3 regions of the Paenibacillus sp. 102 genome follow, and region 2 is predicted to be linked to each of the others. Evidence: predicted binding sites of a transcription regulator. Region 2 holds the regulator's gene; each other region holds the start of a gene.

Region 1 (10,438 bases), on a different contig from region 2:
TTTCACGTTCACCTTCTACAAGTTTCGCAACTGGAATTCCTGTCCAACGTGAAACAATATTGGCAATCTCTTCTTCACTTACTTCCTCGCGAAGCAAACGGTTCTCTTGCCCGTTATGCGTTCCCGCCTCTTCAGCTTCTCTTAACTCTTTTTCCATTGCTGGAATTTTACCATGACGAAGCTCAGCTGCTTTATTTAAATCGTAATTTCCTTCTGCTTCTTCTAACTCACGGCGCAGGCGTTCCAGGTGTTCTCTTAAGTCACGAACTTTATGGATTTCTTCTTTTTCTTTTTGCCACTGCGCTCGCATTCCATGTGCAACTTCTTTTAAATCAGATAATTCACGTTGCAATGTTTTGAGTCGTTCTTGACTACCACGGTCTGTTTCTTTTCCTAAAGCAGCTTCTTCAATCTCTAGCTGCATAATGCGGCGCGTTACTTCATCTAATTCTGTTGGCATGGAATCAATTTCTGTTCGAATTGTTGCGCACGCTTCATCAACAAGGTCAATTGCTTTATCTGGTAAAAAGCGATCAGATATATATCGATCTGATAATACAGACGCCGCTACAATCGCGCGATCATGAATATTTACACCATGATAAATTTCAAAACGCTCTTTTAAACCACGTAAAATAGAAATTGTATCTTCGACAGTCGGTTCTTCAGCTAACACTTGTTGGAAACGACGCTCTAATGCTGGATCTTTCTCAATATATTTTCGGTATTCATCTAAAGTAGTCGCCCCAATACAGTGAAGTTCACCGCGCGCAAGCATCGGTTTCAACATATTCCCTGCATCCATTGCTCCTTCTGTTTTACCAGCACCAACAATTGTATGGAGCTCATCAATGAATAAAAGAATACGACCTTCGCTTTTTTTAATTTCATTTAATACAGCTTGTAAACGTTCCTCAAACTCACCACGGAATTTCGCTCCAGCTACAAGCGCACTCATATCTAATGCAAAAATTGTTCGATCTTTTAATCCTTCCGGTACATCTTTTCTTACAATCCGCTGCGCTAATCCTTCCACAATCGCTGTTTTACCAACCCCAGGTTCACCAATTAATACAGGGTTATTTTTCGTTTTACGCGAAAGAATGCGGATAACACGGCGAATTTCGCTATCGCGTCCAATGACAGGATCAATTTTTCCTTGTCTTACTTCTGCCACTAAATCACGGCCATACTTTTCTAATGCTTCATATGTTACTTCTGGATTTTGACTAGTCACTCTTTGATTCCCCCTAACTTCCATTAACGATTGTAAGAGCTCATTCTTTGTTATCTGGAACGTTGTAAATAAACGTTTTATATCGCTGTTCTCTTCACAAAAGGCAAGTAGTATATGCTCCACTGAAATATATTCATCTTTCAATTTTTTCGCTTCAGCTTCTGCCTTAACAAGCAATTGCTGCAAAGCATTTGTCACATATACTTTGCCAGCTTCTACACCACTCCCTGTAACCGACGGCTTTTTTCGAACGAGTCTTTCCACTTCTTTCGTAAATTGTTCTATATTAACATTCATTTTTTGAAAAATACGTACTGCCAATCCATCTTGCTGCTCCAGTAATGCAAGTAATAGATGAACAGTGTCTACTTCTTGATGATGATGAGATACCGCTAAAGACTGGGCACTCATAATCGCTTCCTGTGTTTTCGTCGTCATTTGATTTAAGTCCATCTTCACAAACCTCCAAACATTGAAATCCCCTTGGTATCTGACCTTTTTTGATTTTTTGACTTTCTTTGACCTTTGATTTGATTATACGCCAATTGTCTTTTTTATACAATAAATTTGATTATGAAATTTGTTTCCAAAAAAGTATGTATACCTTTGCTCTCCAATCACAAAAGCCGCAATATAAATTGCGGCTTCTCTTACGGTTTTCTTTTATATGTCCACTGACGATTCTGATTTGTATTTTCAGGAAATCTTTCACCAGCAGTTAATTTTACCATTTGCGGATCTTTCACCATACTCCCTGTTTCACCAATTTCTACATATATTCCATCATTCGGTGCTTTCTGCCCAGAATGAAACCTACGATTTTGTCCCATCTTCATTCTCCTTCCATGACATCTTTACACCGTTAGTATGCCCATTTTAAAAAAAGCTTTTCTGTTATGTTTAGGAAACGAGTCATATTTTTGATTACCGTTCATATGTATGGATTTACATATGAACGCAGGAGAAAAAGCAGCTTTTGTTGAAAAAAAAGAAACCGACCTATTCCAGGCCAGTTTCAAAGGAGAGTCAAACATATACGAGAAGATTACATTTTTATTATACGTCTTGCTACGTGCGTAATGTAACCCTTTTCACAATTTGTACAAAATGAAAGAAACATTATTTGAACTTTCGAAAAAATCATTGACTTTTCTGATTTTTGGTAGGAAATAGTGGACACTAACATGTTTCCGGGCGTAAGATGAATATATAACGAAACTTCCATTCATGGTCTTTTCGTTATACACTTTCCAACCTCTTATTTCTGCATATTACAACGGAAATACAGATAGAAACAAAAAAAATTTTCATAAGAGGTGAAAACATGAAAAAACAACATTTAATCGCATTAGATTTAGACGGCACTTTACTTACTGACAATAAAATCATTTCTGTACGAACAAAGAAAACAATTGAAAAAGCAAAAGAACAAGGACATGTTGTTGTCATTTCAACAGGACGTCCATTTCGTGCTAGTCACGCTTATTATAAAGAACTTGGTTTAAATACACCGATTGTTAACTTTAATGGCGCTTATGTTCATCACCCTCTTGATGCAAATTGGGGAACACACCATTCTCCTCTTGAACTTTCCACTGCACAAGAAATCGTTCGCGCTTGCTTTGATTTTGGCGTAAAAAACATTTATGCGGAAGTAATTGATGATGTATATGTTCGCGAAATTGATGAGGATAAAAAACATATATTTGAATTTGGCTCTCCAAATATTTTTACAGGAGACTTACTAAACATCTTACAAGATCATCCAACATGTTTATTAATTGATGCACTGGATGAACAATCAACTGCTATTCGTCAGCATTTAACAGATATGCATGCCGAAGTAATTGATCACCGTAAATGGGGTGCTCCTTGGCCGATTATCGAAATTGTAAAAAGTGGTCTTAATAAAGCAATTGGACTTCAAAAAGTTTCTAGTTATTATAACATTCCAAAGGAACGAATCATCGCTTTTGGTGATGAAGATAATGATTTTGAGATGATCGAATATGCAGGTCACGGCATCGCCATGGGAAATGCTATCCCTGAATTAAAGTCACTCGCAAACCATACGACATTAACAAACGAAGAAGACGGCATTGCTCTTTATTTAGAAGAGGTTCTTGGATTGTAATCTAAAAATTCCCTACTTATAGTTTACCGCAAAACGCTCATACTATAATCAGACGCATCAATGCGTCAGTCATTTTCTGCTAAATAAGGGGGAATTACGAATGGGTAAAAAGAACAAATCAAAACGTTTCACCCAACAAGGGGCCGATGCTGTCATGCAGCATGCTGCAAGATTCCCGTACCGCGGTACATTAGCTGATGCAGAAAAAGAACGAAACAACTCTTCTCTCGGAGGGGTTTAAATGGGTAACTTATTATTTCAGCAAGCGCGAGATGCTGTTTCTAGTGCCGTTTCTTGTTCTAGCGGTGCTGAACAAGAAGAGCTTGTTTATCGAGCAAAAAACGCTTTGCAGTCTGCTTATGCAAACTCTTCAACAGCTGAAAAGGTTCAGCTGCGCGAAATGCAACAGCAACTACAAGACATTACGAACACGCATTAAAACAAGAGGACCAAAATTGGTCCTCTTTAATCTTTTCTAAACAATCCAAACACCCCAACGGTTTGGACTATATTTGTAAACGCTCCTGGATCTACTTGTTTAATAATCCGTTCTAATTCATATAATTCATAACGCGTAATCACCATCATTAACATTTCTTTATTTTCATTTGTATATGCCCCTGTAGCTGGCACAGTTGTAATCCCCCTTACTAAACGAGATTGTATCGCCTTCCTTACATCGACACCGTTTTTCGTAACGATAAACGCTGTGATTTTCACATGACGTGTATGAATCGCATCGATAATTCGTGTTGACACATACAACGTTACTAATGTATATAACGCTTTTTCCCAACCGTACATATAGCCAGCTGCAATGATAATAATTGCATTAAAGAAAAAGAAATACGTTCCAACCGGCTTATCTTTCACTTTTGATAAAATCATTGCGATGATATCTAAACCACCTGTGGAAGCCCCCCATTTCAAAGCAATTCCGACTCCTATCGCTGAAATAATCCCTCCGAAAATGGCGTTTAATATAATATCATTTGAGACAGCCCTCACTGGCACAATTTCTAAAAACAGTGTCATAAATACAACACATAAAAAACTAAATAACGTAAACGCTTTCCCGACCTTTTTCCAAGCTAAAATAACAACCGGAATATTGAATAAAGCAAAAAGTACCCCAGTTGATATGTGAATCGATGCAAAATCGTTTAATACTTGCGAAAGCAATTGAGACAATCCCGCAAAACCGCTCGCATATACTTTTGCTGGTGTTAAAAACAAGTTCATTCCAATCGCATTTAATAAACCTGCAATAATAACAACAATTAGTTTCTTTATTAATTCAGCATAATTTAATTTCAAATCCATATTCCATCCACCTTTATAGATCATGAGTTCACCACTACCTGCATACATAGTCTTTACGAAAACGGAAATGATAAACGTACAACCGTTTAGAAATGGAGTTGATACGTATGCCACACACGAGCGATAACGACAAAAAAGCACGCGATAATAATGCAAAGCGCACGCTAAAAAATGAACAGGAACAAAAAAATATCCAGCAAGGAAAACGTACCTATTCTAAAAAAACAGATCACCTTTAATTATTAAGAAACCGACAGAAAACCTTCCTTTTTAAGTGGGAGAGAGCATCCGATCTTGCATAGACGCGGTCAGGGCCTATTTTTGCCCCATGCCACGCTAAAACAACAAGAGATTATGAGTGCAAGTCTGCTTTTGGTTTCACAGCCGCAAATAGACTTTGCTGGTTATAACTGTATGTAAATAAGAGGGTGTGTTGGGCAGTAACAAAAAGATTACTTCTTAACATACCCTCTTTTTAGGCAGGAGAGCGCATCCAGCTACGCATAGAAGCGGTCAGATCCTTTTTCTGTCCCATGCCATGTTAAAACAAAAAGAGAAAGCAAATAGCGATTACCTTTTGTTCTTCATAGCAGCGGATTATATGCCGGAAAATCAAAATGGATTTATAAAGTACATCAACAATCTTGTTGATGTACTTTTTCATTTCACGAAAAACATCTCAATTTCACTTCATGTTCACTTCACTATTTTACAATAACAACAACATAATTAGATGAGGTGTTAGTATGAAAGGAAAACAATTATTGATGGCCACAGCTGCGCTTGGAACGTTAATGCTATCTGCTTGTGGCTCAAAAGATAGCTCAGAGGCAATTGCAACATCAAAAGTTTCAACCATTACAAAAGGTGATTTTGACAAACAATTAAAAGAACGGTACGGGAAAGATACGTTATATGAAATGATGGCACAAGATATCATTACCAAAAAATATAAAGTATCTGATGATGAAGTGAATAAAGAATTAAAAAAGGCAAAAGAACAATTTGGTGATCAATTCAAAACGGTACTAGAAAGTAACCGTTTAAAAGATGAAGATGACTTTAAAAATCAAATCAGGTTCAAATTAGCAATGAACGAAGCCATTAAGAAAAGCATTACAGATAAAGATGTAAAAGCAAACTATAAACCTGAAATTAAAGCTAGTCATATTTTAGTAAGCGACGAAAAAACAGCCAATGACATTAAGAAACAACTAGATGAAGGTGCGTCATTCGAAGAACTAGCAAAACAAAAGTCTGAGGATCCAGGTTCAAAAGAGAATGGCGGAGACCTTGGATACTTTGGTCCAGGTAAAATGGTATCTGAATTTGAGGACGCTGCTTATAAATTAAAGGTCGGTGAAATTAGCAAACCAATCAAATCATCAAACGGCTACCACATTATTAAACTGACTGATGAAAAAGAGTTAAAACCATATGATGAAGTAAAAGATTCTATTCGTAAAACTCTCGAAGAACAGCGCTTAGCAGATCAAACTGCTGGCCAAAAAATATTGTTAGACGAATTCAAAAAAGCTGATATTAAAGTAAAAGATAATGATTTGAAAGATACATTCTCTCGTCTTTCAGGGCAATGAAAAATCTAGCGACAAATTAGGTTAGTATCTATTGGTAATATTTAGTAAATAGAATTCCATCGGCGATTCGACAAAGGATATCGACGTTCCGACACATAACAACAAAAAACAGGAGCTTGCTGACTCCTGTTTCCCAACACTCTGAAAATCAGAACAAGCTACACGCTTGTTCTGATTTTTTATTTCTTAAAGTAAGTCCAACCTTCTTCTTGATAAACTTTTTCTTCTTTCATCAACTTACCAAGTGCACGTTTAAATGCTGCTTTACTCATATTGAAACGTTCTTTAATGTCTTCTGGATGACTCTTATCCCAAAACGGCATTGCGCCTCCGCGCGTCTCCATATACTCATAAACCACCGCAGCATCATCTTCCATTCCCTCTTCTTTACGCGGAAGAAGTGAGATATTAATCGTACCATCATCTTTCACATCAATAATACGACCTGTTACACGTTCACCAATACGAACTTGCTCTTTTCTTTCTGTATGGTGCAGGAAGGCACGGAAATGCTCATCCGTTAATACAAATGAACCAACTTGAAGCGAGCGATACACGCGTCCATTCACATTTTTATTACGCATAGATGGCGTTGCATCTACAATGATTTCCTGCATATCTGAATCTCTTGCTGGAAGAGCGATCAGACGGCCGCGATTTGTCAATTTTAATGTACAATATAATTCGTCGCCCTCTTCTGGCCAAACTGGCATATAAATCGGAAACTCATCAGCTGGGATTAAGATATCTTTAGAAACACCGATATCAACGAATACACCTAGATCAGGTTTTACTTCTACAACTTTCACCCAGTTCCAGTCATGTACTGTAATTACCGGCGTCTTCATTGTGGCAGAAATTCGTTCTTTATGATCAAGGTATAAAAATACATCAATCTCATCGCCTTCTTCGATTTCTCCTGCTACTTCGTTTTTATGTAGAAATACTTCTTCATAGCCCTCTTCATCATCAAATCCGACCATATATCCAATTTCCGTTTCACGTAAAACAGTTACCTGTTCAATCGATCCTGGTTGTAAATACATATATTTTTAATTCCCTTCTATATATAAAGTATATTTTTATCATTCCAAAGAAAGCTTCATTATAACACGATTTTTCCTTTATTTGTCCAACTGCCCAAATTTAACTATAATAGAAGGTGGAATTTAATTTGGAGGTGCTTATTATGGCAAAAGATAGTTCTTTTGACATCGTTTCAAAAGTAGAATTACCAGAAGTAACAAATGCTATTAACATCGCATTAAAAGAAATTCAAAATCGCTATGATTTTAAAGGAAGCAAAAGTGATATTAAATTAGAAAAAGAAGTACTTATTTTAACTTCTGATGATGAGTTTAAATTAGAACAAGTAAAAGATGTTCTTATTTCAAAACTAGTTAAACGCGAAGTACCAATTAAAAACTTGGACTACGGAAAAGTGGAAAGTGCTACTGGTAACACAGTACGTCAACGTGCAACACTGCAGCAAGGTATCGATAAAGACAACGCAAAAAAAATCAACAACATCATTAAAGAGCTAAAATTAAAAGTGAAAACACAAGTACAAGATGACCAAGTACGTGTAACAGCGAAAAGCCGTGATGACTTACAAGCAGTAATCGCAGCAGTTCGTAGTGCAGATTTACCAATTGATGTACAATTCATTAACTATCGCTAAAAGAAAAAAATCCTCTATTCGGAGGATTTTTTTCTTTTAGCATTTAAAAAACTGATTGAAACCTTTTTTTGGAGAGAGAGCGTCCACCTATGCATAGAAGCAGTCATGGTCTTTTTTAGCCCCATGCTGCATGAAAGCAAAAGGAGATAATGAGTGGAGACCTCCTTTTGCTTTCATAGCAATAGCTATACACAATATACGACGCACAAAAATATGCCCACCCTTATGATTTCTTCCGCTTCTTTACAGCAATTAAAAATGCAATAAATAAAACATTTACTAAAACTAGTAAAGATACAAACACCCAGTTAATCCCCGTTTTTTCTCTCACTTGATATACATTTGCTTCTTCTCGCTTCAATACGAGATAATAATTCCCGTCTTCTTCTCTAATGATTTCATCTTCCAACAATCCCTTTAATTCTCGATCTTTCCCTACCTCGTTAGCAGAAAATGAAACTTTCTGCGTCTCTTTTGTATTATTAATCGCAACAAGTGTCACTTCATCTTTATACTTTCTTTTTAGTACGCTCATTCCAGCCTTATCGTATAACAACTCGAATGTCCCGCGGCGGAGAGATGGAAAATCCTGACGAATACCCCCTAATTTCGTGACATATTGTAAAAACTTTTCATCCGTTTTAAAATCCATTAACTGCCGATTATCCGGTACATCCCCGCCATCAAGCGCGATTTCCGTTCCATAATAAACAATCGGTATCCCTGGTGATGTATATAAATACGCAAGCGCTAATTTTAAACGCGATGGCGGATAGTTTGCGTTCTCTTTCGCAATTCTGACAAATCGCTTCGTATCTTGACTATCTACAAAAGCACTTGTCACTTTACCATTTTCTATTAAACTAGCGTCATAAAGCGGTTTAATAGACGTGTCCGATTTCGCGAAGACATCTGTTATGTGCTTATAATACTCATTATGTATATCCGCTTCCCCATCAGTCATAACGAGGAAATCTTTCTTCATTCCTTGAACACTTTGTTTTACTTCATTTAAAGAAATACGAGATATTTCTTTACTGCGGAGAAGATAAATTCCATCTATATCCGCTTCTTTCGTCCACCACTTGATCGAATCAATAAGACTTTCTTTCTCTTTTTCTGCAACAAATTGAAATACAACTTTCATATCTCGTTTATGTGCTTCTTGCACGAGTTGTTTCACATCTTGCACTGATCCAAAATGTTCATTCACTTTTTGAAAATCAACCGTACCATGTCCATCATACGTTTCACTTTTAAAAACTGGCGAAAGCATAATCGCGGTGAATCCCATGTCCTTTATATAATCTATTCGCTTTATAATTCCTTGTATATCTCCCCCTTGGTATCCTTCTAAATTCCCGACATCAAGCTGTTTATCATTTTTTGCATCTCCATTATTAAAACGATCCACCATAATAGAATAGATTACTTCATCTTGCCACTCTCTTTTTTCTTCCGCTAATGTATGCATAGGCGCCAAAAAAGCAAATATCATACAAAAACAAATCAACACTCCTCTTCTCCACATCTTCTTCACAGAATATCCCCCAACTTCTTTCTAATTGTAAGAATAGTATATCAATTTTTCGAACAAACCGCACTTACATAAAATTCATGTTAGATTTCCTAACATAAAATTTAAAATTTTCTGAAAAATAGGTTGATTTTTTATTAATTATTGAATATGATATGAAACATAACATTAAATGTAATATTTTATAACATTGTAGGAGGGGAAAAGAATGAATATGGGAGATACTGTGTTTTTATTTTTAGCGACGGTAATGGTTATGATTATGACGCCAGGTTTGGCACTTTTTTACGGCGGGATGGTTCGCAGCAAAAATGTACTGAGTACAACAATGCATAGCTATAGTGCAATGGCGATTATTTCAATTCAGTGGATCTTTATCGGCTATTCTTTATCATTCGGCCCAGATTGGAACGGCATCATTGGTACATTAGATTGGTTCGGCTTACAAAACGTAACCTACGCACCAAATCCAGACTACTCCGCTACTATTCCACACAATTTATTTATGATGTTTCAACTTATGTTTGCAATTTTAACTCCAGCGTTAATTTCAGGAGCTTTCGCTGAACGAATGCGATTTTCTGCTTTTCTTATTTTCATTCTTTTATGGACGACAATTGTCTATAACCCTGTTGCGCACTGGGTATGGGGCGTTGGCGGTTGGCTTCGCGAACTCGGTGCATTAGATTTCGCTGGGGGTAACGTTGTCCATATCACATCAGGGGTTGCTGGACTTGTATTAGCCATTTTCCTAGGGAAACGAAAAGACATAAACGGCCCTTCCCCTCACCATCTACCATTTACACTTCTAGGCGCAGGCTTATTATGGTTTGGTTGGTTCGGATTTAACGTTGGTAGTGCCCTTACACTAAACGATGTAGCACTAACTGCATTCATTAATACAAATACCGCAGCAGCAGCTTCTGCT
Region 2 (10,438 bases):
GGTACACCTTCCATTCTTAATGTCAACACATTCTATAATTGTACACCAAAAAAATATGATTATCCATCTTGCAAATCAAAAATAACTATTTTTTCTGTAATAATACAACTGCTTGAGAAGCAATTCCTTCTTCTCTTCCTGTAAATCCTAATTTTTCAGTGGTTGTCGCTTTTACGTTAATATTGTCTATAGAAGTTTCTAACAACTCACTAATACGCTTACGCATACTTTCAATATGCGGGGCCATTTTTGGCTTCTGTGCAATGATTGTACAATCTAAATTACCTAACTCATACCCTTGCTCACGCACAAATTCCCAAACCTTTTGTAATAATACCGCTGAATCCACATCCTTAAAGGCAGGATCTGTATCTGGAAAATGTTTTCCGATGTCACCTGCAGCAATCGCTCCTAAACATGCATCAGCAATTGTATGTAAAAGTACATCTGCATCTGAGTGACCTAATAAACCTTTTTCATGCGGAATCTTAATTCCACCGATAATTAATGGTCTACCTTCTGCAAATTCGTGTACATCAAAACCTTGTCCAATTCGAAACATTTTACATCCTCCTCAAGCTAAACTACCGAAACTCATGATTTTATATCGATGAATCTATTAAGAAAAGCCCGGTAATTACCGAGCTTTCCTTAACATTATACCATCACTATCGTTCCTTCTGAACACGTAGGAAACTTTCAGCAATTAATAAATCTTCTGGTGTTGTTACTTTAATATTGTAATAACTACCCTCTACTACGCCTACTTCTTTTCCTATGCGTTCTACAAGGCTTGCATCATCGGTACCAAGGAAGCATCCTTGTTTTGCACTTCTGTGTGCTTCTAGTAAAAGCGCAACAGAAAACCCTTGCGGTGTTTGTACCGCCCTCAACTGAGAACGTTCAACCGTTTCAACAACCGTATTCTGTTCTACTTTTTTCACTGTATCTTTAACAGGTACTGCGCAAATAGAAGCACCCTTCTGCTTCGCTGTAGTTAATACAGCATGAATCATTTTATTCGTTACAAACGGACGTGCTCCATCGTGTACGAGAACGTAATCAACATGCTTCACATGTTGAACAGCATTATACACGCTATCTTGTCTTTCAGCTCCACCCTGAATAAACTGCACATCCTTCTGAATACGATACTTCTGTATTAACTCTTCAAAATAAGTGCGTTCTTCTTCATTAATTGCCATAATAATATTTTTACATGCTTTATCTTTTTCAAAGGCGCGTAACGTATGCACAATAATAGGAACTTCATTAATAAGCAAAAATAGTTTGTTTTTACCAGCGCCCATTCGCTTCCCTTGACCTGCAGCCGGAATAATTAATGTATACATGCTAATAATCCTCTACTTATAATGCTTTTTCTAATGACTTACGCTTTGCAAAAATCATGCGACCAGCAGATGTTTGTAGTACACTCGTAACGAGTACATCAAGTTGTGAACCAACATATTCCCTACCGTCTTCTACTACAATCATCGTACCATCATCTAAATAAGCAACACCTTGATTTTGTTCTTTTCCATCTTTAACAACATAAACACTTAATTCTTCACCAGGGAGCACAACCGGTTTAATCGCATTTGCTAAATCATTAATGTTCAGAACCGTTACTCCTTGTAGTTCAGAAACCTTATTTAAATTAAAATCATTTGTGACAACAGTACCACCAGTTATCTTCGCTAATTTCACAAGTTTGCTGTCCACTTCTTGAATGTCTTCGAAATCGCCTTCATAAATCTCTACTGGAATTGGCATTTCTTTTTGAATACGGTTTAAAATATCTAACCCTCTACGCCCTCGATTACGCTTCAATGCATCCGAAGAATCAGCAATATGTTGCAACTCTTCTAACACAAACTGCGGAATCACAATTGTTCCTTCTAGAAACTTTGTTTGACAAATGTCAGCAATACGTCCATCAATAATTACACTTGTATCAAGAATTTTCCAATGAGCTGAGCTTTTTTCTGCTACCGCTTCAGCCTCTTCATTTTCGCTATGATTATTTTTCTTTTTACCTCCGCGTTGTGGTAATGTAAATAACCCTAGCAATTCATTTCTCTTTTTAAATCCTACTTGGAATCCTAAGTAACCAAGTAAAAGTGTAAAGAAGATCTGTAATACAGTGCTAATGACTGGAATTGTAAATTCACGAATTGGTATCAAAATTAAATATGCAACAATAAGACCCGAGATTAACCCTAGCGTACCAAATAAAACATCTGTTACAGGCGCCTTTACAAGGGCCTCTTCAATATGTTTAATAAGCTGAACAATATAATCTACGAGCCAAAATGTTGTTAAGAATAAAATAATTGCACCAATAATTGCACGAACATATGAACCTTCAAGTAAAGGAACTGCACCAATGTCCAATACATTAATAACTTTCGGGATTAAATAAATCCCTAATGCTCCCCCGATTACTAAAAAGAAGAGCTGTACGATCCGTTTTAACATCCAACCACCTCCTACTCATTATTAACCATTGTTTTGCTAATCAAAACGCCGAATGCAAAAGCGGACGTGTCTTTTCATAAATTGTTTTATTTACCAATATATCATATCATATACCAAAAATGCGCTAGTGTCGTTATATTATGAAATCAATGTAATATTCTTAATTGTGTCTACTCATATATAAATGCTCTTGGATTCGTTTTAAACCTTCTCGTATTTTTTTCGCTCGAACTTCCCCAATTCCTTCTACATCATCTAACTCGTTAATACTCGCACGACAAACACCTTGCAATGTTTTAAATCGATTAATTAAGTTTTCAATAATAAGAGGTGGTACCCTAGAAATTTTACTTGTAATCCTATATCCTCTCGGTGTAACACTTTCCTCTAAACTCATTTGCCCTGGGTAACCAAGTAATTTCACTAAATCACTATCTTCTAAAAGTTGCGCATTTGCAAGTTCCTGTAATTTTTTCAATATTTGATAGTGATCCTGTGTCTTTTCCTGATAGTAATCTTTAATTAATAATGCTGCCTCCGCTTCCAAATCTGCCAATAACTCAGTAAGTTGTAAACGAATCAGTCTACCTTCTGTTCCTAATTCATGAATATAACTTAAGATTTCATTCTTAATACGAAGGACCATCTCGACGCTATGCAAGACATGGACCACTTCAGACATCGTAACAACTTCCTCAAACTCTAGAATGCCCAAGTTCGTAATACCATCATTCCATACTGCCTTGTATTTTTCTAAAGTTTGAATCGCCTGATTTGCCTTTGTCAAAATAACACCTATGTCTTTTAGTGTATAACGTAAACTTCCCTGATATAGCGTAATTACGTTACGCCTTTGTGAAATAGCAACAACAAGACTTCCCGTTTGCTTCGCTACGCGTTCTGCTGTCCGATGACGCATTCCTGTTTCAATGGAATCAATAGATGACTCGGGAACCAATTGTGCATTTGCAATTAAAATTTTACTTCCCGTCTCATTTAAAATAAGAGCTCCATCCATTTTTGCTAGTTCGTATAAACTAGCAGGGGAGAACGCACAATTAATATGAAACCCTCCATCAACAATGCTTTTAATCTGATCGTTATATCCAAGGACAATTAAGCCACCTGTTTGCGCACGAAGTACATTATCTATTCCTTCTCGCAGAGGTGTCCCTGGCGCAACAAGCTGTAAAATATTAATCATACTTTTAACACGTTGCTTGTTTTCTTCCATAGCCTAGCCTCCTAATGTCAAACGAAGCGCCTCTCCTAAATTAGAGACACCGACTACTTCAATCCCGTCAGGAATTGTCCAACCCCCTAAATTTTTTCGTGGGATGATGGCGCGCTGAAATCCTAATTTAGCCGCTTCTTGTACTCGTTGTTCAATTCTCGATACCCTTCTTACTTCTCCAGTTAACCCAACTTCTCCTATTACCGCATCCGTTGGTGCAGTTGACTTATCTCGAAAACTCGATGCAATACTTAAAGCAACCGCCAAATCAATTGCTGGTTCATCCAATCGTAATCCTCCAGCAACCTTTAAATAAGCATCTTGGTTTTGCAATAATAAACCTGCTCTTTTTTCTAGCACTGCCATAATAAGCGATACACGATTATGATCAATCCCTGTAGCCATCCTTCGTGGGTTTCCAAAACTAGTAGGAGAGATTAATGCTTGTATTTCTACTAAAACCGGCCTTGTCCCTTCCATAGAAGCAACCACTGTAGAACCTGCAACTCCAACAGGTCTTTCTTCTAGAAAAATCTCAGAAGGATTTAATACTTCCGCAAGACCTAATTCTTTCATTTCAAATATACCCATTTCATTTGTGGAACCAAAGCGATTTTTAACTGCACGCAAAATACGATATGTATGATGACGGTCTCCTTCAAAATAAAGAACCGCATCCACCATATGTTCTAACATACGCGGCCCTGCAATTGCGCCTTCTTTCGTTACATGTCCTACGATAAAAATTGGAATTCCTTTCGTTTTCGCAAGTTTCATCAGTTCGGCTGTACATTCACGTACTTGTGAAACACTTCCTGGCGCTGAGGTTACTTCTGGTAAATAAATAGTTTGAATGGAATCAATAACAACAAAGGAAGGGTTCATTTCGTCGATATGTGCCGCAATTCTCTGTAAATCTGTTTCTGAAACAACAAATAAGTTATTTCCATTTACATGTAGACGATCTGCACGAAGTTTAATTTGTTTTGCTGATTCTTCACCAGATATATACAATACATCGTACGAAGAATCCGCTAATTGCGATGATATTTGCAGTAATAAGGTTGATTTCCCAATTCCAGGGTCTCCTCCAATAAGTACGAGAGAACCATCTACAATTCCTCCACCAAGCACACGATTAAATTCTTGAAATTTCGTTTCAATCCTTGCTTCTGATTTTGTCTCTACTTCTGTAAGACGTCTTGGCTTCGTTACTTCCGTTTGAATCGCATTTGCATAGTTGATACGGCGCGAGGATACAACCTGTTCCATTTCTTCAACAAGGGTATTCCATTGTCCACATCCAGGACACTTCCCCATATATTTAGGTGACTGATAACCACATTCTTGACATATAAACTTCGTTTTCTTTTTAGCCATCTTGTTTTTTACTTCACTTCACTTTCATATGTAAACATATAATCCTTCTTGTACAAGAAAGAGGGCTATTATTTAGCCCTCTTCGTTTGTCTATACTTATTTTACCTTTTCTGCACTGCGAATGACAAATGATTCTCCTTCAGCATCAAAAACAACTTTTTGACCTTTCTCAATCGCTCCTTTTAGAAGTTCTTCTGATAATCGATCTTCCACATGCTTTTGAATTGCTCTTCGGAGTGGACGAGCACCATACTCACGATCAAATCCTTTATCAGCAATCGCTTCGATCGCTTTGCTTGTTAGCTCTAATTCAATCTCTTGTTCTTTTAATCGATTAACAAGTTGATTAACCATAAGCGTTACAATCTCTTGAATATGTTTTTTCTCAAGCATATGGAACACAATAATTTCATCAATACGGTTTAAGAATTCTGGACGAAATGCTTTTTTCAATTCATCCATCACTTTACCCTTCATATCTGAATAATCACGACTCTCATCTTGTACGTTAAAACCAAGGTGTTTATTGCGTTTTAGCGCTTCCGCACCAACGTTAGATGTCATAATCACAATTGTATTACGGAAATCAACTGTACGTCCTTTAGAATCCGTTAAGCGTCCATCCTCTAATACTTGCAGTAAAATATTAAATACATCTGGGTGAGCCTTCTCTACTTCATCTAATAGAACGACAGAATATGGTTTACGGCGAACCTTTTCAGTCAATTGACCGCCTTCTTCATATCCAACATATCCTGGAGGAGAACCCACTAAGCGCGAAGTAGAATGTTTCTCCATGTACTCAGACATATCAATACGAATCATTGCATCTTCATCACCGAACATGGATTCCGCCAAAGCTCTTGCTAATTCCGTTTTACCTACACCAGTTGGTCCTAAGAAGATAAATGAACCAATTGGACGCTTTGGATCTTTTAACCCCGCTCGTGCACGTCGTACTGCTTTCGCTACCGCGACAACAGCCTCGTCTTGGCCAATTACACGGTCATGTAAAATAGATTCTAGATTCAATAATTTATTTGTTTCTGTTTGTGCAAGTTTAGAAACCGGAATACGCGTCCACGTAGAAACAACATTTGCAATATCTTCTACTGTTACTTCTGAGTTTTCTTTTCCTTGTTGTTCTTTCCATTGACGTTTTGTATCTTCTAACTTTTCACGTAAACGTTGTTCCATATCTCGTAAAGAAGCTGCCTTTTCAAACTCTTGACTCTGTACGGCTGCATCCTTTTCTTTTCGAATTTCTTCAAGCTTCACTTCAAGTTCTTTTAAGTTGGGTGGTGTTGTATAAGAACGTAAGCGTACTTTTGAAGCTGCCTCATCGATTAAGTCAATTGCTTTATCAGGTAAGAAACGATCTGTAATATAACGATCAGAAAGTTTTACAGATGCATCAATTGCATCATCTGTAATGGAGACGCGGTGATGTGCCTCGTAACGGTCACGTAGTCCTTTTAAAATTTGAATCGACTCTTCTAAACTTGGTTCGTCAACATGAATTGGTTGGAAACGTCTTTCTAGCGCTGCATCTTTTTCAATGTATTTACGATACTCATCTAATGTCGTCGCCCCGATACATTGCAATTCACCACGTGCTAACGATGGTTTTAAAATATTAGATGCGTCAATTGCCCCTTCTGCACCACCTGCACCAATTAATGTATGAAGTTCATCGATAAACAAAATAATATTACCCGCTTGTCGAATTTCATCCATCACTTTCTTTAAGCGATCTTCAAATTCACCACGATACTTTGTACCAGCAACAACTGTACCCATATCTAACGTCATAACACGCTTATCACGTAACGTTTCCGGAACTTCATTATTTACAATTTGCTGTGCTAAGCCCTCAGCAATTGCTGTTTTACCTACACCAGGCTCTCCAATTAATACTGGGTTATTCTTAGTTCTGCGGCTCAATACTTCAATAACACGTTGAATCTCTTTACTACGACCAATAACGGGATCTAAGCGTCCTTCACGTGCAACAACTGTTAAATCTCGTGCTAAACTATCAAGCGTTGGTGTATTTGCATTTGCTGATGCACCACCTTGATGACCGGATGTAGCTTCATTGCTTCCAAGGAGCTGTAATACTTGTTGTCTTGCTTTATTTAAACTTACACCTAAGTTATTTAAAACACGTGCCGCAACACCTTCTCCTTCACGGATTAATCCTAGTAAAATGTGTTCCGTTCCGACATAAGAATGACCAAGCTTGCGAGCCTCATCCATTGATAACTCAATTACTTTTTTTGCACGTGGCGTATAATGAACCGTTTGAGACATTTCTGTTCCACGACCAATTAATCCTTCTACCTCTTTTTGTACTTTTTCTGGACTTAACCCAAGAGCAATTAACGCCTTTGCTGCAATTCCTTCTCCTTCGCGTACAAGCCCAAGTAAAATATGTTCTGTCCCAATATTATTATGTCCAATGCGAATTGCCTCTTCTTGAGATAAAGCTAATACTTTCTGTGCTCGTTCTGTAAATCTTCCAAACATCATAGAAATCGCCTCCTACTTGCGCTCAATTTTGTTCAATTCGTAGTCGTTCACGAATTAATGTTGCTCTTCGATAATCCCTTTCTTCCGGGCTTAAAGGACCACCCGCGTATTGCTGTAAAATTCCTGGCTGAGTTAATACCATCAACTCTGTTAAAATATTTCTTGATATATTTTTTATATAACTAAGATCAATGCCTAGCCGCATATCTGACAGACAAGTAGCTGCCTCTGCTGATTGAATTAATCGGCTATTAGCCAGTACACCATAAGAACGATATACTCGGTCTTCAAGTTCAATACTTGAATTTTTCTTAATCAGTTCTCGAGCTGCGTTCTCTTGTTGTATAAGCTGATGAACAACACTCTCTAAATCTGCTATAATATCTTCTTCTGGTTTTCCTAATGTCATTTGATTAGAAACTTGAAATATATTACCTAAGGCTTCGCTACCTTCACCGTATATTCCTCTTACAACTAAACCTAATTGTTGAATTGCTTGTATAATACGATTTATCCGTTTTGTCAAAACAAGCGCTGGTAAATGTATCATCACAGAAGCGCGTAACCCCGTTCCAACATTTGTAGGGCAACTTGTAATATAACCAAGGGATTCATCAAAAGCATATTCAACAGCTTCTTCAATCCAAGTATCCATTTGATTTGCGCTTTGCAGTGCTTCTGATAATTGCAATCCTGAGAACAAACATTGAATTCGCACATGGTCTTCTTCATTAAGCATTACACTTATATGTTCGTTTTCTGATAGTAAACAAGCACCAAATTCTGACCCGGCGAGATTAGGACTAATTAAATGTTTTTCTACTAAAACCCTTCGCTGAAGCGGCTTTAGTTCACTCATTTTTAATAGTTCAAAATTCCCAAAGGATTTTACTTTCTGATTTACAAGCTTCTTTTGAAATAAATTAGTAATCTGCTTAGCTTCTTCATCCGTTTGCATAACAGGGAAATGATAATCTTTTAAATTACGAGCCAAACGAATACGACTACTTAAAACAATATCAGAATTGGGGCCATCTCCCCTCATCCACGGGCTAATTGCTTCATTCATAATACGATCCAGTGACATAGAATTATTCCCCCTCTCTATGCTCACTAAGCTGATTTTCAATACTTCGAATTTGATCCCGCGCCTCGGCTGCTTTTTCAAATTCTTCTTTCTGTACACATTGCTTTAACTTTAGTTTTAGTTCATCTAATTCTTTCTTTAGATGAATATTTCCTTCCATACGCCCCGGAATTTTTCCACGATGTTGTGTATGCCCACCATGAAGCCGCTTCAACATTGGTTTTAGTTGTTCCTTAAACGTCTCATAACAAGAAGCACATCCAAAGCGTCCCACTTTTGCAAATTGCTTATATGTCATATTACAAGTTGGACATCGTAACACCCTTGCATCCGAAAAGCTATCCCCTTGATTTTCAAACGTTGATGGTTCTCCATGTAGCAATCCAGCTAGTAAATCATGAAAGGAAAAACTAGATTGTGGTGATTGAAAGAAAGACGTATAGCCATTTTGTTCTGCACATTGCTCACAAAAATGAACTTCCGTCTTTTGTCCGTTTATCACTTTTGTATAATGTAAAGCTGCTGGCCTTATATTACAATTTTGACAAGTCATCTTATATCCCACCTTTACAACAGGAACGATCTACCTCATGATACCTTTTATACATCGCTAGATTATTTTTTCCACTTAATCTTGCCTGTAAAAAGTCCCACTATAAAATGAATTACCGCTAAAAACATTTCTTAACAAAAGCTGTATTTATTTATATTTCAGTGTTCTTAACATTGCGCATAGTATTCGAGCCCTAAGTTCATCTCGGGAGGGTAACTCCATTAATAATACAGATCGATCTAATACGCTCAGCATAAGTTTTGCTTCTCGATTTGTCACAATATCTTCTTCCACTAATCGTATAATAATACTTTCCGCATTTCCTTGCGCAATACTATGCTCAATCATATGAAGCATTTGATCAATAATGTCTATATCGTCATGCAATTTGACTTTGATAATGCGAATGTAACCTCCTCCGCCTCGTTTACTTTCAACTACAAATCCTCTTTCTAACGTAAAACGAGTATTGATTACATAATTAATTTGAGACGGCACACAATCAAATTGATCCGCAATCTCATTTCTCTTAATCTCAATCACATTATTATTGCTTAAGTCAATAACTTGCTTTAGATATTGCTCAATGATATCAGATATATTTCTCATTTATCCGCCACCTTTATTGACTTTGACTATCTTTGACTTTAATTATATACGTATTAAAGAAATTTGCAACTCTTTTGCTTCTTCACTATCCTAACCAAAATTTTTCTTCTTTAATCACTCAATTTATTATTTAGATCTGTTTAAAAAATGCTGCGATTGCAATTACTCAAAAGGTAAAAGGCTTTTATCCCGCTATTTACGAGCAGTCCATAAAAATCTGATTGCTGAGGGCGAATCATTAGTGGGGAATGACAAAGTCCTTTGTTTATCAAAAGATATATATATCGAAGAAATTGATAAAACAGGAACTATTTTTTAGTATACAAAAAAGACGAGTCAAAATGACTCGTCTTAAAATTGCTTGGCGACGTCCTACTCTCACAGGGACAAGGTCCCAACTACCATCGGCGCTAGAGAGCTTAACTTCCGTGTTCGGTATGGGAACGGGTGTGACCTCTCTGCCATCATCACCAAACTATTGAAGGTATATTCCTTCAAAACTAGATAACATTTGCTACATATTATATGGTTAAGTCCTCGATCTATTAGTATTCGTCAGCTC
Region 3 (10,438 bases), on a different contig from region 2:
TCGGTAAGCTCACACCCGCTCACACAATGGCAACGCTCGTTGTTGCTGGTGCGATACTAGATGGATTCGGTCTGTACGAGCCTTTAATTGATTTTGCAGGCGCTGGAGCAACGGTTCCGATTACAAGTTTCGGGAACGCCCTTGTTCATGGAGCTATGGCCGAAGCAGCCAAACATGGCATTGTCGGTGTAATAACAGGTATGTTTAAAGTCACAAGTGCCGGTATATCTGCAGCCATTATATTCGGATTTATCGGAGCATTACTATTTAAACCAAAAGGATAAGAGGTGTTTGCATGACCGTTATCGCCAGCGTAAAAACATGTCTCGCAAGTTTAAAAAGCGCACAAGCAAGTTTAAGTACATTTTCACAAAATGCCGCTGATGAAGAAGCAAAACGGGTTTTCCATGAATGTATGATGGAAATGGACAGTGTAATCGCTGACCTTAAAAGTAGAATTTCAGTATTAGAACGAGAAGAACCACAATATAAAGGATTTTAGGTAGAACAGGAGGAAATTAACATGCCTCATGTATCAGACTGGTTACTTGTCATTATACGTTCTTTAGCTATTTTAGTTATTTTATTTTCAATGACAAAATTGCTTGGAAAAAGACAAATCTCACAGCTTTCATTTTTCGAATACGTTGCAGGTTTGACAATCGGTAACATCGCTGCTGAAGTTACATCAGGATTGGAACGAAACTTTTGGCATGGTGTTTCTAGTATGCTTGTTTTTTCTCTTGTTCCATTTTTCGCAGGTATGGTTGCTTTAAAAAACAAGCGGCTCAGAAATTTCATTGAAGGAAAAGCAACTGTTTTTATAAAAGACGGAAAAGTTCTTGAGGATAATTTAAAGAAAGAAAATTATACAATTGATGAATTACTAGAGCTTCTTAGAAAGAGGAATGTATTTAACATAGCAGACATTGAATATGCTGTATTGGAGTCGGGCGGTGAACTAAATGTCTTGTTAAAGAGAGACAAACAGCCACTTACTCCAAAAGATATTGGTTTACAAGTCGCACCTGCAAAAGAAACACAAACTGTCATTATGGATGGGAATGTACTTGATGAACCACTTGCAGCCAGTGGTCATAATCGCGCCTGGCTTCATGCCGAATTAGAAAAAATCGGCGTCGTGATAGAAAATGTTTTTATTGGACAAATCGATTCTTACGGACAACTTACTGTCGATATTTATGATGATAAACTTCAAATGCCGTCTCCTCAAGATAAACCATTATTATTGGCTTCTTTGAAAAAATGCCAGGCTGATCTTGAATTATTTTCATTAGAAACAAATTCAAAATCAGCAAGTCAAATGTATAGCAAAAACGCAAAACAAATTGAAACTATTTTAAATAGAGTAACCTATCTTTTAAAGGAATAATAAGCAAAAGAACGCTTCTACAGAAAAGGCGTTCTTTTGTTATTTCGCCAACAGAATATCCTCCCTTTTCACACCCTTCCCTTTCCCCCACTGATTAACGTTTCACTTTATCAAATACGTTTAAATTTATATAATTCGGTTATGATGTTGAAGATACATAAGCAGGGAATTTCAAATACATAGCGAATAAATCATGATACAACTACATATTTTTTTTGATTTAAGTGGTTTCGTTTGACCTTTATTGACCATAATTGTATTATAAGACTAAGAAAGCTTTCAAAGGAGGAAATAACAGATGAATTTAATTCCTACAGTAATTGAACAAACAAATCGTGGAGAACGCGCTTACGATATTTACTCTCGCCTATTAAAAGACCGCATCATTATGCTTGGTAGTGCAATTGATGACAACGTAGCAAACTCAATCGTTTCCCAGCTTTTATTCTTGGAATCCCAAGACCCTGAAAAAGATATTCACATATACATCAACAGCCCTGGTGGTTCTATCACAGCAGGTATGGCAATTTACGATACAATGCAATTTATTAAACCACAAGTATCAACAATTTGTATCGGTATGGCAGCATCTATGGGTGCTTTCCTACTTGCAGCAGGTGAAAAAGGAAAACGTTTCGCACTTCCAAACAGTGAAGTTATGATTCACCAACCACTTGGCGGTGCACAAGGTCAAGCGACTGAAATTGAAATCGCTGCAAAACGTATCCTATTCTTACGTGAAAAATTAAACCAAATTCTTGCTGATCGCACAGGTCAACCATTAGAAGTACTACAACGCGACACAGACCGCGACAACTTCATGACAGCAGAAAGAGCACTAGAATACGGCTTAATCGATAAAATCTTTACAAACCGTTAATATATTAAAAGCGAAAGCGGCTCGTTTAGAACAGGAGGACGTTGGAACCCCCTCGGACGAGGCGCTTTTTGCCTCGTCCGAGGGGGCGAAACGACCGGACATTCTAGCCGCCGGAGCTGGATAATACTAAAAGCAGAAGCGGCTCGTTTAGAACTGCTCTCAAAAAGGCTATCGCTCATGCGATAGCCTTTCTTATTGACCATTTCACAAAATATATCAGCAATTTTTTCAATATATCGCCTACTTCTCATGATATATCGGCGCAAATTGAAATATATCGACGATTCGACACAACATATCGACCACTCGACAAAATTACCTCTCCCACCCTCTCCATACCCATTATTTAATACAGAAAAAGTGACAAACCTGTAAAAAAAACAAATGTGTGATTTGGCTCACAATCATATTCCGATCTTTATGTTACAGTGTAAATGATAATTCATATCATTTATTTCGAGGTGAGAATGATGCCAAAACAAATTAATTTTCATCACACTGTTTATGATTTAACAACTCAACATCCTGAAATCATCCCAATTTTAAAAAAGCTTGGCTTTGAAAATATAACAAAACCTAATATGCTGCAAACAGTTGGACGTGTAATGACTATTCCGAAAGGGTGCCGAATGAAAGGTATTTCATTGGACACAGTAAAAGAAGCTTTTCAAAATAGTGGATTTAACATTAACGAGTAGAGGAGAATCCTTATGAGCGAAATGATTAATAACCGTGAACAAGAAAATATAAATAGCTCTGAACGACAAACAATCTTAAAGACTATTATTAAAGATCTTCATAACGGAAAAAACATTGAAGATGTAACAACTCAGTTTCAAGAAGCAATCGGAAATATTACTGTAGCAGAAATTTCAAAGCTCGAACAGGCACTTATGGAGGAAGAAGAAATTCCAGTTGAAGAAGTACAACGCTTATGCTCCGTTCATACAGCTGTTTTTAAAGGATCCATTGAAGAAATTCATCAATCTAATAAACAAGAAGAGCAACCAGGCCATCCCATTCATACATTTAAACTGGAAAACAAAGAAATCGATCTACTTGTGAATTTCAAACTTCAACTTCACTATGAACATTTTGAAAAAGAAGATAACGAAGAAAATATTTATAAACTAATAGAAGACTTAAATTTATTACTAGATGTTGATAAACATTATAGCCGGAAAGAAAATCTACTTTTCCCTTATTTAGAGAAATACGGCATTTATGGGCCAACTCAAGTCATGTGGGGCGTTGATGACAGAATTCGTGCCGCTATTAAAGAAGCAAAACAAAAATTAGTAAATTATAATCAAGATAAAAAATCAGTCTTAGACCGCGTTTCTTTCGTCATCCATGACGTAACTGAAATGATTTTTAAAGAAGAAAATATTTTATTTCCGATGGCCCTTCAAACTCTTACAGAAGATGAATGGTTAAAAATCGCTCATGAAAGTGATGAAATCGGCTACTGCTTAACAAGTCCTACAAGTACATGGAAACCAGAAAGAAATATGATTAAAGAAGAAGCCATATCCGAAGGACTGATTCGTTTCGAAACAGGTATATTATCTTTAAAGCAGTTAGAACTAATGTTAAATCACTTACCTGTTGATATTACATTCATTGATGAAAATGATGTTGTGCGCTACTTCTCTCATGGAAAAGAACGAATCTTTGCCCGCACGAAAGCTGTCATTGGTCGAACAGTCCAAAACTGCCATCCTCCAAAAAGCGTTCATGTCGTTGAAAAACTCTTAGAAGATTTCAAATCTGGAAAAAAAGATTGCGAAGATTTTTGGATTCAATTTCAAGATAAATATGTATATATTCGCTACTTCGCAGTGCGAAATACAGATGGGAAATATATGGGTACTGTCGAATTCACACAAAACATTCAACCAATTCGTGAGCTCCAAGGAGAAAAACGGATCCTTTCATAATTTATCCAATCAAAAAAGCTATCGCTACATGCGATAGCTTTTTACTGTTTATTTTGTACATATGCTGCCAGCGCTTCTAAAGCTGCTTCCGCATCTGAACCTTCTGTTATAATCGTTACGTTGCTGCCAGACCCAATCGCTAAGCTCATAATCCCCATTATGCTCTTCGCATTGACTGTTTTGCCATCTTTCTCAATGAAAATATCAGCATGAAAACGATTTGCCTCTTGTACAAACAACGCAGCCGGACGTGCTTGTAAGCCGTTTTTTAATGCAACCTCAACTTGTTTCTGAACCATAGCTCCCATTTCCCCTTTACCGTTATTTTTTTGCTACCGGTTCCCCCGCGCGTAATTTCTCTGCAATTTCATCGATTTTACGCAAGCGATGATTGATACCTGATTTACTAATTTTCCCCCCAGATACCATCTCGCCTAGTTCTTTCAATGTTACATCTTGATAATTAATACGTAATTGTGCAATCTCTCGTAATTTATCTGGCAAAACATCGAGTCCAACCGTTTCATCAATGTAACGAATATTTTCAATCTGCCTTAAAGCGGCACCAATTGTTTTATTTAAATTGGCTGTTTCGCAGTTCACTAAACGATTGACCGAATTACGCATATCACGAACAATACGAATATCCTCAAATCTTAACAATGCATTATGTGCACCGATAATGTTTAAAAACTCCGTAATTTTCTCCGCCTCTTTTAAATACGTAATGTACCCTTTACGCCTTTCCAGTGTCTTACTATTTAAATCAAATCCGTTCATCAGTTCACATATAGAATCATTATGTTCCTTGTATAACGAAAAGACCTCTAAATGATAAGATGATGTTTCTGGGTTATTTACTGAACCACCTGCTAAAAATGCACCTCTTAAATAGGATCGTTTGCAGCATTTCTTTTCAATCAATTCTTGTGAAATATTACGAATAAATGAAAAGTCTTCCCTAACAATATGCAAATCCGCTAATATTTCACGAGATTTCTCAACAAGCCGAACGATATATACATTATTTTTCTTCAGTCGCATTTTTTTACGAACAAGCAATTCTACCGTCACGTCATATCCTTTTTTCAGCAATGTGTAAATTCTTCTTGCGATTGCTGCATTTTCTGTTTGAATATCAATCGAAAGGCGACGGTTTGAAAAAGAAAGTGATCCGTTCATTCGAAGCAATGCTGATAATTCTGCTTTCTCACAGCACTCCTTCATTTCAAGCTTCGTGAGCTCTTTCTTTGTTTCTGATGCAAATGACACAGCCCCACCTCCTTATACTATATTTTGGAACAAAAATCTTGTCCTATATGAATGAGTAGCGTTATCTCATACAGAGATAACGCATGCTTATAATAACGAATATAAAATAGAAGCTAATTTTAATGTATCATGTCTTACAACTTGATCATCATACTTTGCCAATTCATCTTGAATTAAGCGAATGTCACTTTCAGCAAAACGATCTTCATCAACTACAACAGGTTCAGACATTTCTTCTGCATACAGTTTACGTAATTCAGTAGGAATATCATGATTATTTACAATTGCTGTATCAATGAAAGGTTCGCCAAGGTGATCATGTAAAGCCTGCACATGATCAAATGCTGTATATCCCATCGTTTCTCCAGCTTGCGTCATGACATTACATACATATACTTTTTTCGCCCTTGCAGCAAGAACAGCTTTACCGATCTTTTCTACAATTAGGTTTGGCAAAATACTTGTGTACAAACTACCTGGACCGAAGACAAGTAAATCTGCTCGCTGAATTTCCATCAATGTCTCATACAATGGCTCTACATCACCCGGTGTTAAAAACACACGATTGATTTTTTTCCCAAAGTACGGAATTTTCGATTCACCTGTTACAATTTGCCCATCTTCCAATTCGGCATGAAGAACAACACTTTGATTGGCCGCTGGTAAAACACGCCCTCTCACATTTAACACTTTACTCGTTTCTGTAATGGCATGGAAAAAGTCTCCTGTAATCGACGTCATACCAGCTAATAATAAATTACCTAATGCATGACCCGTTAAACCTTCTCCGGATGTAAAACGATGTTGAAATAAAGCTTCCACAAGCGGCTCCACATCTGATAACGCAACAAGCACGTTACGAATGTCGCCTGGTGGTGGAATTTCTAACTCATCACGCAATCTACCTGAACTGCCACCATCATCAGCTACTGTAACAATCGCTGTAATATCAACAGGGTATTTCTTCAATCCTCGTAATAAAACCGATAGTCCAGTTCCTCCTCCCATGATGACAATTTTAGGTTTTCTCTCTTTTTTCATCCCTTAATGGCCCTTTCTCTTCTCCACATCACGATGAGATATATGAACGATATATTCTGGCTTCAAATGTTTTCCAAGGTATTCTGCAAGTGTCACAGAACGATGTTGCCCACCTGTACATCCAATCGCAATTACAAGCTGACTCTTGCCTTCTCTTTTATAATGAGGAAGCATGAAAGTAATAAGATCCGTCAACTTTTCTAAAAATTTATGCGTCTCATTAAACTTGAGCACATATGACGAAACTTCTTCATCCAGTCCTGTTAACGGCTTCATCTGTGGAATATAATATGGATTTGGTAAAAAACGAACATCAAATACTAAATCTGCATCAATTGGAATGCCGTACTTAAATCCAAATGACATCACATTCACACGAAATGCTTGCTCGTTTTCTGTTGAAAACAGATGAACAATTTTTTCGCGTAATTCTTTCGGTTTTAACTCAGACGTATCAAGTACAATATTCGCTCTTGCCTTCATGTCTGTTAATAAATTACGCTCGGCCTCAATTCCTTTTAACGGAAGTCCTGTCGGTGCAAGTGGATGCGAACGTCTCGTTTCTTTGTAACGCGTTACAAGCGTGCTATCTTTCGCATCTAAAAATAAAATATGAGGAATAATCCAAGTGCGTTCTGATAAATCATCAAGCGCTCCCCATAAATGTTCAAAAAATTCGCGGCCACGTAAATCAATACCTAGTGCCACCTTGTTCATTTTCCCTTTCGAGTCTGCCATCAGTTCAACAAACTTTGGCAATAACATCGGTGGTAAGTTATCTACACAAAAATATCCTAAATCTTCAAAACTTTGCAGGGCTACTGTTTTTCCTGCACCGGACATCCCTGTAATAATTACCATTTTAATATCATTATTTGCTGTCATTGTATCCCCTCCTCGGCGGTTTAGCTTGGATCCAATCGATATGAAAGTAATTCAAAGTCTGGTGTATATACAAACGTACCGTAGATGATTCCATTTCCTTTAATTAAGTAATCAATAATGTGATAATCTCCTGGCGCCATCGCTAATTCATCAATCTTATCAAATGTATGCCAGCCAATGATGCCTTCTTCGCTTTCCAATTTGTTTTCTCCTGCAAAATCTGTGGCTAAAAAGGAGAACATCATCCATTCAGAAACAACTTTATCACCTTCTTGGATGACAAAAGTGAAGACCCCCTTTAATGCTGGGTTCTTTAAATAAATACCTGTTTCTTCACGATATTCGCGAACAACAGAATCTCTTACCGTTTCACCGCGTTCCATTTTTCCGCCCGGTGCAACCCACCAGTTCCGACGAGGTTTTTGTAATAGGAGAACTTCATTATCTTTAATTAACACACAGTTTGTTACTCTTTGCATGCTTCTTCACCTCAGCTACTTGTGATGAATTTTTTCATCACATACTCATTTCATTATACTATCAAAAACAGTTTGTCACAATGAAGGAGGCTAGCCCCTTAAATAAGCAAATTACTAATAAGTAAACAAACTTATTCTTCCTAAGAACATAAAAAATCCCCTTAACGAATTTTATCGCCAAGGAGATTGACCACTTACTTTTTACTAAAATACGATACAATCGCAAAGCCTAAAATAAACGTAATAATTGAACTCACAATCGACATGCTACCGGTCGGAATTCCAGGAAACACTACTGCAATCGATCCGATAACGAGACCGATAATCGCCGCAAATGTTGCACTTTTAAAATGTGCTAATAAGTAGCTAATCCCTTTACTACTCACCACAAACCCAACCATAACACCTGCACCGATTACTGCAATTAGTGGTAGGTTTAATGTTGTTAGCGCATTAATTGCTGTTGGATACACACCGATAATTAATAAAATAAATGATCCGCTAATCCCTGGAAGAAGCATAGCCATACTAGCCATCCATCCTGCCAAGAATAGACCTACTGTATTTAAAATTGTTAACGTCGTAATTGGATCCGCTGCTTTATCTGGCTTAAAGAATGCCGTTACAGCTACAAGAACCGCTGCAACGATTAGTATAACAATATGTCCTGCTTTAAATGTTTCCTTTGCATTTGCTTCCTTCATTAACATTGGTAAAATGCTCAAGATTAAACCAAGGAAGAAAAACTGTGTTGGCTCATAATGATTTTCCAGTAAATACTTAATAACATGACTTAATGTTAAAAACGCTACTGCTACACCAGCAGCAAGCGGAATTAAAAAGCCTAAATGCTTTTTCCATTCACGACTAAAAAATCCACTAATCGCCGCAAGTAACCTTTCATAAATTCCTAGCACAACAGCAATTGTTCCGCCGCTAACACCAGGAATTAAATCACTAACGCCCATACAAAAACCGCGATATATATTACGCCATTCCATACCGAATAAACTCCTCATTTCTCATAATCATTTTTTCCGTAAATTCTAGTATAACAATAACCATCTGTACCTTCCATCGGAATTTTGACAAAAATTTTACATTTTAAATAAAAAATAAAGAAAGCCACCATCTATGAAGGTAGCTCTCTTCTCTAAAAGGATTCATATCCTTATTGTTCTGTTACAGTTTTTAATTCCTCTAACAACTCTTCTACATAGTGCTGTGCACTCTGCGCTGCAATACTACCATCGCCAGTTGCTGTTACAATTTGACGAAGCATTTTCTCACGAACATCACCAGCTGCGAAAATACCAGGAACTTTCGTTTCCATGCGCTCGTTCGTTTCAATATAACCATTTTCATTCGTAATACCAAGTTCAGTAAATGGTTTTGATAGTGGTAACATACCAACATAAATGAAGACACCATCAGTTTTAAACTCCTGTTCTTCACCACTGTTTACATCTACAAGTGTTACGCTACCTACTTTACCGCCCTCTTCGTTAATTTCTTTTACAGTGTGATTCCAAATGAAGTCTACTTTCTCATTTTGGAACGCACGGTCTTGCAGGATTTTCTGTGCACGAAGAGCGTCACGGCGATGAACGATTGTTACTTTTGATGCGAAACGTGTTAAATACACGCCTTCCTCAACAGCAGAGTCTCCGCCGCCAACAACAACAAGTTCTTTTCCTTTAAAGAATGCACCGTCACATACTGCACAGTATGATACACCGCGGCCACCAAGTTCTTTTTCACCTGGTACACCGACTTTTTTGTACTCTGCACCACTTGCAACGATAATTGCACGTGTTTTGTATTCTTTCTTACCAGCTATAATTGTTTTATATTCTTTACCATCGATGACTTCTTTCACATCACCATATGCATATTCAGCACCAAATTTCTTCGCATGCTCGAACATTTTATTTGATAAATCAGGTCCTAAAATGGATTCATAACCTGGATAGTTTTCTACATCTTCTGTATTTGCCATTTGTCCGCCCGGAATACCACGTTCAAGCATAAGCGTACTTAAATTTGCACGAGACGTATACACTGCAGCTGTCATCCCAGCTGGTCCAGCACCAATAATAATGACATCATAAATTTTTTCTTCTGACACACTATTCACTCCTATTCATTCCTACCATAACTTACCCTCATTATACTGTTAGCATCTGTTTTTTCCCAATGATTTGCCTATGCGTGAGTACGCTTTACTACTTGCACATATTTTCTCACAGTTGCTACAGATACATTATATATATTTCCTAGTTCGGCTTGTGTCATTTTATTTCTCTGCTGGCCGCGCACAATATATTCGATTGCCGCAGACCAACCAAACACATTCGTAAATACCGTCCCAGATGTATATAAGCGTATAAAAGTACAAAACCAAAAATGCAAGCATTCTTCAATCAATTCATCTTCTTTATTGGTATAGTTATATAAGGCATCCGCAATCCGAATACATTGTTCAAACGGTTGTAACTCACCTGGAATACTCTTATTACTACTCATTAAAAAGAAGTATTTTGCCAGT

Evidence for each region. Region 2 encodes CtsR, which represses protease genes until heat stress. Its sites were predicted from a motif close to ATGGTCAATAAAGGTCAAACA; they were not measured.
Region 1: a site for CtsR is predicted at 1,743-1,763, ahead of clpB (ATP-dependent chaperone ClpB). Genes of this name have one in related genera too.
Region 3: a site for CtsR is predicted at 1,625-1,645, ahead of clpP (ATP-dependent Clp endopeptidase proteolytic subunit ClpP). Genes of this name have one in related genera too.

Annotation. Positions count from the first base shown of each region.
Region 1 covers NZ_JBCGHT010000002.1:612,193-622,630, forward strand. Annotated here, with positions in the region: gene clpB (ATP-dependent chaperone ClpB) at 1-1,690, opposite strand, end outside; gene AAIE21_RS09060 (YjzC family protein) at 1,888-2,067, opposite strand; gene AAIE21_RS09065 (Cof-type HAD-IIB family hydrolase) at 2,562-3,371, shown strand; gene AAIE21_RS09070 (competence protein) at 3,472-3,612, shown strand; gene AAIE21_RS09075 (DUF3813 domain-containing protein) at 3,613-3,810, shown strand; gene AAIE21_RS09080 (YitT family protein) at 3,837-4,694, opposite strand; gene AAIE21_RS09085 (DUF3941 domain-containing protein) at 4,802-4,933, shown strand; gene prsA (peptidylprolyl isomerase PrsA) at 5,441-6,292, shown strand; gene AAIE21_RS09095 (CvfB family protein) at 6,472-7,338, opposite strand; gene AAIE21_RS09100 (YajQ family cyclic di-GMP-binding protein) at 7,482-7,973, shown strand; gene AAIE21_RS09105 (alpha-amylase family glycosyl hydrolase) at 8,197-9,471, opposite strand; gene AAIE21_RS09110 (ammonium transporter) at 9,719-10,438, shown strand, end outside.
Region 2 covers NZ_JBCGHT010000021.1:48,734-59,171, forward strand. Annotated here, with positions in the region: gene ispF (2-C-methyl-D-erythritol 2,4-cyclodiphosphate synthase) at 86-562, opposite strand; gene ispD (2-C-methyl-D-erythritol 4-phosphate cytidylyltransferase) at 669-1,352, opposite strand; gene AAIE21_RS25635 (PIN/TRAM domain-containing protein) at 1,369-2,481, opposite strand; gene disA (DNA integrity scanning diadenylate cyclase DisA) at 2,642-3,715, opposite strand; gene radA (DNA repair protein RadA) at 3,719-5,095, opposite strand; gene clpC (ATP-dependent protease ATP-binding subunit ClpC) at 5,192-7,627, opposite strand; gene mcsB (protein-arginine kinase McsB) at 7,650-8,714, opposite strand; gene mcsA (protein-arginine kinase activator protein McsA) at 8,719-9,267, opposite strand; gene AAIE21_RS25665 (CtsR family transcriptional regulator) at 9,415-9,876, opposite strand; rRNA gene rrf (5S ribosomal RNA) at 10,236-10,351, opposite strand.
Region 3 covers NZ_JBCGHT010000005.1:203,517-213,954, forward strand. Annotated here, with positions in the region: gene spoVAE (stage V sporulation protein AE) at 1-284, shown strand, start outside; gene AAIE21_RS15025 (DUF1657 domain-containing protein) at 296-502, shown strand; gene AAIE21_RS15030 (DUF421 domain-containing protein) at 524-1,393, shown strand; gene clpP (ATP-dependent Clp endopeptidase proteolytic subunit ClpP) at 1,692-2,273, shown strand; gene AAIE21_RS15040 (DUF1858 domain-containing protein) at 2,744-2,971, shown strand; gene AAIE21_RS15045 (DUF438 domain-containing protein) at 2,984-4,213, shown strand; gene AAIE21_RS15050 (HPr family phosphocarrier protein) at 4,255-4,512, opposite strand; gene whiA (DNA-binding protein WhiA) at 4,535-5,485, opposite strand; gene AAIE21_RS15060 (gluconeogenesis factor YvcK family protein) at 5,573-6,526, opposite strand; gene rapZ (RNase adapter RapZ) at 6,530-7,411, opposite strand; gene AAIE21_RS15070 (NUDIX hydrolase) at 7,432-7,890, opposite strand; gene AAIE21_RS15075 (DUF368 domain-containing protein) at 8,085-8,891, opposite strand; gene trxB (thioredoxin-disulfide reductase) at 9,062-10,018, opposite strand; gene AAIE21_RS15085 (tetratricopeptide repeat protein) at 10,096-10,438, opposite strand, start outside.